DNA from 2 places in the Erwinia sp. AC075 genome. Region 2 is predicted to be linked to the other one. Evidence: predicted binding sites of a transcription regulator. Region 2 holds the regulator's gene; the other holds the start of a gene.
What was found. Region 2 encodes PurR, which represses purine synthesis genes. Its sites were predicted from a motif close to CANGCAAACGTTTGCNTG; they were not measured.

Region 1 (3,682 bases), 2.5 Mb from region 2:
CTGGTTCAGCACTTTTTTTGCCAACGGCGATAAAGCGAAAACCATCGACGAATTTATCAACCACCGCGATTTCCTGCACGCGATGGGCGCGAAGGTGATCGGCTGTTCCGAGCAGAGTAAGAGCATTCAGGGCACCTCGCTGTCGGTGCTGGATGAGAAGCCTTACTTCACTGATGAAGAGTGGCAGCTGACCGCCGACGGCTATAACGAGCTGGCGAAACTGGCGGCGGAGAAAGGCATGCAGGTTTGTCTGCATCACCATATGGGCACCGCTATCCAGACCACGGAAGAGATTGACCGCTTTATGGCGATCACCAATGACGATGTGTTCCTGCTGTTTGATACTGGCCATGCCTACTATTCGGAAGGCAGTCAGGCGAAGATGCTGGCGATCCTCGAAAAGTATCTGCCGCGCATCAACCATGTGCATCTGAAAGATGTGCGTGATGAGGTAGTCGCCGAGGTGAGAAGCCAGAAGCTCTCCTTCCTTGATGGCGTCAAGAAAGGCACCTTTACTGTGCCTGGCGATGGCGTGATCGACTTTACGCCGGTGTTTAAAATTCTGGACGAGTCGGGCTATAAAGGCTGGATGGTGGTGGAAGCCGAGCAGGATCCGGCGTTAGCCAATCCGTTTGAGTATGCGGTGAAAGCCAGAAAATATATCCGCGAGACCGCCGGCCTGTAACGGAGGCGGCAGTGAAATAAGAAAGCCCCTGACCAGCAAACTGGCAGGGGCTTTTTGTCATTCAAATAACGGCGATTATTTCAGCGCAATCGTTTTGATGATGTTCTCAGAGTCGGTCTGAGACTGCTGCTGGTTTTCTGCTGGCAGCGTAATCTGCATGGTCAGCAGTTTGCCATCCACCTTCGCCAGCACCACGGAAGACCAGGAAGACTGGTTCTTGGCGGAGATCACCGTATCCAGCTGCTGAGCAGGCTGACCGCTGATTTCAATCGCTTTATTGGTCACGACCTGCAGCTGAGGATCGCGGTTGCGCTGCTGCTGCTCAAGGCGGCCAGCCAGCACGTCCAGTCCATCGGTAGTCGCATCGCCTTCAATCACGATAATCGCTTTCTGGCCGGTCGCATCAGCATAGACGTGCATGTTATTGGCCTGGGTGCCGAGCTTGCCGCTCTGATCGGACATCCCGGCTGGCAGGGTGAAGCCCAGCTTGCCGTCCATCAGGGTGACGGCCTGGCTGCTCTGGCTGCTGCTGACGCCGTTATCATCCGCAGAGGCTTTGTCATCTTTGCCGTCGCAGGCGGTCAGTCCAACCACCAGTAAGCCGATACCGGCATATTTCAGTAAGTTACGCATCATGATCCCTTTTACGTTAGTCGTGTGCTGCTTTACAGCCCCTCATAAAATAGTAATCAGCGGGCAAAAGCAACTGTCGCTCTGTCACAGAATGCAGCTTAGCCGAAGTTAACCTGAGCGCGGTTCGATTTTTCCGCCAGACGCTTCAGCATGGCATTCAGCAACAGGCCGTAAGCCGGCAGGAAGAAAATCATGCAGATAAGCACCTTGAAGCTGTAATCCACCAGGGCGATCTCCACCCAGTTCTGCGCCATAAACGGATCGGGACTTTTGTAGAAGGCGATAAAGAAGAACGCCAGCGTATCGCTGATATTACCGAGGAACATCGCGGAGGCCGGGGCAATCCACCACTGCGGCAGCTGGCGCAGGCGGTTGAAGACGTGCACATCCAGCACCTGGCCCAACGCGTAGGCCATAAAGCTGGCGCAGGCGATGCGGGCAACGAACAGGTTGACGTTTTCTAATGCGGCAAAGCCCTGCCACTCACCCTGATAGAACAGCGCGGAGACGGCGTAGGAGATAAACAGTGCCGGCACCATCACCGCAAGGATGATGCGACGAGCCAGCGGCGCGCCAAAAATGCGCACGGTGAGATCGGTTGCCAGGAAGATAAACGGGAAGCTGAACGCGCCCCAGGTGGTGTGAAAACCAAAAATGGAGATCGGTAATTGCACCAGATAGTTACTGGAGGTGATCACCAGCACGTGGAAAAGGGACAGCCAAATCAACGCATGCGTGCGCTGACTATTCGAGAACGAAATCATCATATGACCTTTTTGAAGATTGGGGTGAGGGAACCCAATGAAAAATTGTGTCGCAATAGCGATTGCGCGGCATCTTACCGAAACAGAGTGCTATTGCAACGGTTAATTTTAGCGCAAACGTTATCGTCGCGGTACCCACTTGCACATGCAAAAGGTGAGGGTAAAATGAGCGCAGGTATTTCTTCCGTTTTAATGAGACTGCTATGAGCGATCTGTTCGCCAATCCCGATCAAACCCTCGATGCGATGGGCCTGCGCTGCCCGGAACCTGTGATGATGGTGCGTAAAACCGTGCGTCATATGCAGGAGGGCGAAACCCTGCTGATTATTGCCGACGATCCGGCCACCACGCGTGATATCCCCGGCTTCTGCCGTTTTATGGAACACCAGCTGGTGGCGCAGATGACCGAGCAGACACCCTATAAGTATCTGCTGAAGAAAGGGCTCTGAGCATCGGCCTCGGGCCCGGCTTTACGCGGAGCCACTCAGCGTTTGCGCAGCAGCCTTAACGCATTCGCGGTGACCAGCGCGGTCGCGCCGGAGTCTGCCAGTACCGCCAGCCACAGGCCGGTAATTCCCAGCAGCGTGGTCACCAGAAACACCACTTTTAGCCCCAACGCAATGGTGATGTTTTGCCGGATATTGGCGTGCGTGGCCCTGGAGATACGGATCATTGTCGCCAGTCCGCCAAGCCGGTTGTGCGTCAGTGCGGCATCCGCCGTTTCCAGCGCGACATCGCTGCCGCTGCCCATCGCAATCCCGGTCGTCGCGGCTTTCATTGCCGGCGCATCGTTAATACCATCACCGACCATCGCCACCGGCTGCTGCTGATTCAGTTCGCCAATCGCGGTGACCTTATCGGCAGGCAACAAGCCTGCGCGGTAGTCAATGCCCAGCTCACCGGCGATCGCCGCAGCGGCGCGCGGATTGTCTCCGGTCAGCATCACCGCCTGAATATCCAGCGCTTTTAACTCCGCCAACGCGGCGGCGGCATCGGCACGCAGCGTGTCACGCAAGGCGATCAGCGCCGTTGGCTGATTCTCCTGCAACAGCACCACCACGGTGTTTCCTTCGGCTTCCAGCGCGGTCACCCGTTCCTGCTGTTCAGGGCTGAGCGTGCCTTGATCCAGCCTGGCGGGCGCGCTGATTAACAGTGAGTGACCACTGACGATAGCCTCAACGCCGCTGCCGGCCAGCGCGCGTTGCGAGGTTGCCGCTGCCAGCGTTAAGCCACGCTGGCCAGCCAGCGCCACGATGGCTTTGGCTAAGGGATGCGACGAACCGGCTTCCACCGCTGCCGCTTTGGCCAGCAGGGAATCTTCACTCTCCTCTGCCAGTGGGATCAGCGCGGTGACCTGCGGTTTTCCTTCGGTCAGCGTGCCGGTTTTATCGAAGGCAAAGGTGCGGATAGCGTTCAGGCTCTCCAGCGCGGCACCGCCTTTAATTAACACACCCCGGCGGGAGGCCGCGGCCAGCCCGGAGGTGATGGCGGCAGGCGTTGAAATCACTAAGGCGCATGGGCAACCAATCAGCAGCAGCGTCAGGCCTTTGTAGATCCACGGCTGCCAGTCGGCGGCGAACAGCAGCGGCGGGATCACCGC
Region 2 (3,682 bases):
ATCAGCACGTTACCGCTGTAAACCGGCGATTTTAACAGGCTGAAAAAGCCCATTTTCTTCACGCCATCCACCACCGGCTTCTTCACCGTTGGCGCGAGGAACAAGGTGGAAATCAGCAGCACCACCGCGACCAGCAGAAGCGCGACAAAAATGGCGCGCCAGCTGAAATGGTTGAGTAACCAGGCGCCCAGTAACGGCGCGAGCGCAGGCGAGAGTGCCACTAACGGCATGATGGAGGCGAATACGCGATTTGCCTGGCTGGCGGAATAGCGGTCGACAACCAGTGCCTGCCAGCTGACGGCAGCGGCACAAATCCCCACCGCTTGCACAAAGCGCAACGCCAGCAGGGCAGCAGCAGAATCTACCCACCACATCGCGCCACAACTGACGGCGAACAGACTCAGACCCATCAACAGCACAGGCTTACGGCCAATACGATCCGACAACGGACCCCAAAACAGCTGGGCGATGGCAAAACCCGCCAGGAACAGGCTGAGGCTGGCGCTGATGATCCCGGCATCGGTTTGCAGGTCTTGTTGCATGGCACCAAAGGCAGGCAGGTACATATCGGTAGCGAGGAAACCTGCCACGCTTAACAGCGCCAGGTAAACAATAAATCCTTTCGAAGGCATTCTTTTGCTCTTTATTTGTGATGAACGAAACGCCGCAGAGTGTAATCGCGTGCCATACAGCTTGTGAAACGGTAATATTTGCAGGTTGCGTTCAAAAATATTGCAGGCAGATTATGTGGTCAGAACATTCCCTTGAAGTGGTTGATGCAGTTGCCCGCAGCGGCAGTTTTACCGCTGCCGCCGCAGAGCTCCATCGCGTACCCTCAGCCATCAGTTATACCGTGCGGCAGCTGGAGGAATGGCTTGCCGTGCCGTTGTTTGAGCGTCGCCACCGTGATGTGGTGCTGACCGATGCGGGACGGGTATTTATCCAGGAGGGCCGCAGTGTCATCAAAAAAATGCTAGCCACCCGACGGCAGTGCCAACAGGTCGCTAACGGCTGGCGAGGGCAAATTAATATCGCCGTCGATCGCATCGTTAAATCTCAGCGCACCCGACAGCTGGTAGTCGACTTTTATCGGCACTTTCCGGATATGGAACTGCATCTGTCAGCAGAAGTATTTAACGGCGTCTGGGATGCGTTGGCCGATGGGCGGGTGGATGTTGCCATCGGCGCGACACAGGCTATCCCGGTAGGTGGCCGCTTCGCCTTCCGCAATATGGGCGCGCTCAACTGGCGCTGTGTGGTCGCCGCGGATCATCCGCTGGCACGTCAGCACGCAGAAACCAGTGAAGAGGCCATTGGCGAATGGCCTTCACTGGTGCTGGAAGATACCTCAAGAGCCTTGCCGAAACGCACCACATGGACGCTGGATAATCAGCGGCGGTTGGTGGTGCCAGACTGGGAAAGCGCGTTTGACTGCCTGCTGGCGGGCTTGTGCGTGGGGATGGTGCCGGGCCATCTGGCGCAACCGCTGCTGCAAAAGGGCGCTTTGCATGAACTGACGCTGGAAGGCGGATTTCCGGACAGTCCGTGCTGCGTGAGCTGGTCTGAGCAGCAGGCTTCACCGGCGCTGAGCTGGTTGCTGGATTATCTGGGTGACAGTGACACGCTGAACAGTGAATGGCTGAAGGAAGAGCCCTGAGTCAACATAGTGTGCCGAGGGAGAATTCGCCCTCAGCACTGAGCGGGACTAGCGGCGATAGTCCAGGAAGGGACCATCGGCAACCGAACGGCGTTCGATCAACGTAGGATGTACTTCAATCGTCTGCGGTTCTTCACGCTTGCTGGTGATACGATCTAACAGCATATCGAAGGCGGTTTCGCCCAGCTGTTCTTTTGGCTGGTGAACCGTGGTCAGGGCCGGTGTGAAGTAACGGGCGTTGCGTACGTTATCGTACCCGATCACCGATATATCCTGCGGAACGCGCAGGCCCATCTCATCAGCCGCACAAATTGCGCCCATCGCCATCACATCGCCACCGCAGAACACCGCCGTTGGACGCTGCTTCTGCGAGAGGATTTGCTGCATCGCCTGGTGACCTGATTCAGGTTCGAAATTGCCCTGAACCAGCCACTCGTCACGCAAGGTAATCCCCGCTTCAGACAATGCTTTCATAAATCCGGCAAGACGGCCACCGCCGGTGTTACGCTCCATCTGACCGGGTATGACACCAATATCTCGATGCCCACGGTCGATCAGATAACGGCCAGCCAGATAACCGCCTTCAAAGGCGTTGTCTTCTACCGTATCGGTAAAGTCACCGCGCGATTTGCCCCAGTCCATCACCACCATAGGAATATTGCGGTTATCTTCTAGCATGGTGATCAGCTCGTCCGGGTATTCGGAACACATCACCAGCAGGCCATCCACGCGTTTCTGCGCCATCATCGACAGATAGGCCTGCTGCTTGGCAAGATCATTGTGGGCGTTACCGAGGATCAGCGTGTAGCCTTTGGCAAAACAGCGGTTTTCAATGGCTTCAATAATTTCGGCGAAATAGGGCGCCTCGCTCGAAGTAGCCAGCAGCCCGATGGTTTTGGTGTGATTCACCTTCAGACTACGGGCAACCGCGCTGGGTGAATAGTGGAGCGCCTTAATGGCGGCCCACACGGCTTCCCGCGTTTCTTCTGCAACGAAACGGGTCTTGTTGATGACGTGGGAGACGGTGGTGGTGGACACCCCGGCTTGCTTTGCCACATCTTTAATTGTTGCCATGAAATAACTACTCCTGCGCCTATCTTAACTGTTTGATAAGCCTGTTGTTAATCGTTTGCCTGGTGAGATCGAAAACCTGACGTCTGAAGTCGTTTTTTAGTTGCTGTCCGGAGTCGTCAGGAAGGAAAAAGCGCTGATTAAAGACCGCTAAACACCTTAAGGTGCGGGCCGTTGCGCAACAAAAAAAGAATTCTAACAAGGCTTGGCAGAGAAAACGAGATTTTTACCGTCAAGTATGGGAAAATTGATGGCATCATAAACTGTAGGGCTATTTAGGATTAAAAATGGATACCGATCTGAAGTTCTCTTTACTGACCACGGTTTGCGCACTGTTGATGATTATGGCGTTTAGCTTCACCGCGATTATGCATTAAGTGCAAACAGGGCCGGTCTGACGATCGGCTCTGAGTATTTCCGCTATCGAATGGTTTTTGGCGTCATCATCCGGCGGGCACCAATATAGTGGCGCTGCCAGTAATCATCTGCCAGAGCGCTGACCTGAATATCCTTGCCAGTACGTGGCGACTGAATAAACTTCCCACCACCCAGATACACGCCAACATGATCTGCCGTCTCGCGCCCGTTAATGCGGAAGAAGACTAAATCGCCTTTCTCCAGCTCATCACGCTTTATCGAAGCCGCATCATGCAGGTGATACATCTCATTCGCCGTGCGCGGGATTTTAAACTTCACTAAATCCTTGTAGGCATACCACACCAGGCCGCTGCAATCGAAGCCGGTTTTAGGCGACGTTCCGCCCCATTGGTAAGGTTTACCCAGCTGGCCCATCAGTTTGGTCATCGCGGTTTCACGGGCTTTTTGATAGCGGGCGCGGTGAGCTTTACTTAACTTTAATGGCGCAGAAACAGAGTCTGACGTCAGCTCTTCAGCAGTATCGACAACCTTGCCACGATGGCGGCCATAGCGTTTTTTTCCGGCGTTTAAGGTGGT

Region 1: the regulator PurR is predicted to act here: its motif matches at 2,193-2,210, upstream of tusA (sulfurtransferase TusA).

Annotation. Positions count from the first base shown of each region.
Region 1 covers NZ_CEEDEU010000001.1:4,163,502-4,167,183, forward strand. The annotation lists gene iolE (myo-inosose-2 dehydratase) at 1-685, shown strand, start outside; gene AC0IXH_RS19465 (DcrB family lipoprotein) at 761-1,318, opposite strand; gene AC0IXH_RS19470 (7-cyano-7-deazaguanine/7-aminomethyl-7-deazaguanine transporter) at 1,417-2,082, opposite strand; gene tusA (sulfurtransferase TusA) at 2,286-2,531, shown strand; gene AC0IXH_RS19480 (zinc/cadmium/mercury/lead-transporting ATPase) at 2,567-3,682, opposite strand, start outside.
Region 2 covers NZ_CEEDEU010000001.1:1,620,030-1,623,711, reverse strand. The annotation lists gene punC (purine nucleoside transporter PunC) at 1-632, opposite strand, end outside; gene punR (DNA-binding transcriptional activator PunR) at 746-1,657, shown strand; gene purR (HTH-type transcriptional repressor PurR) at 1,706-2,731, opposite strand; gene cydH (cytochrome bd-I oxidase subunit CydH) at 3,016-3,105, shown strand; gene AC0IXH_RS07575 (C40 family peptidase) at 3,149-3,682, opposite strand, start outside.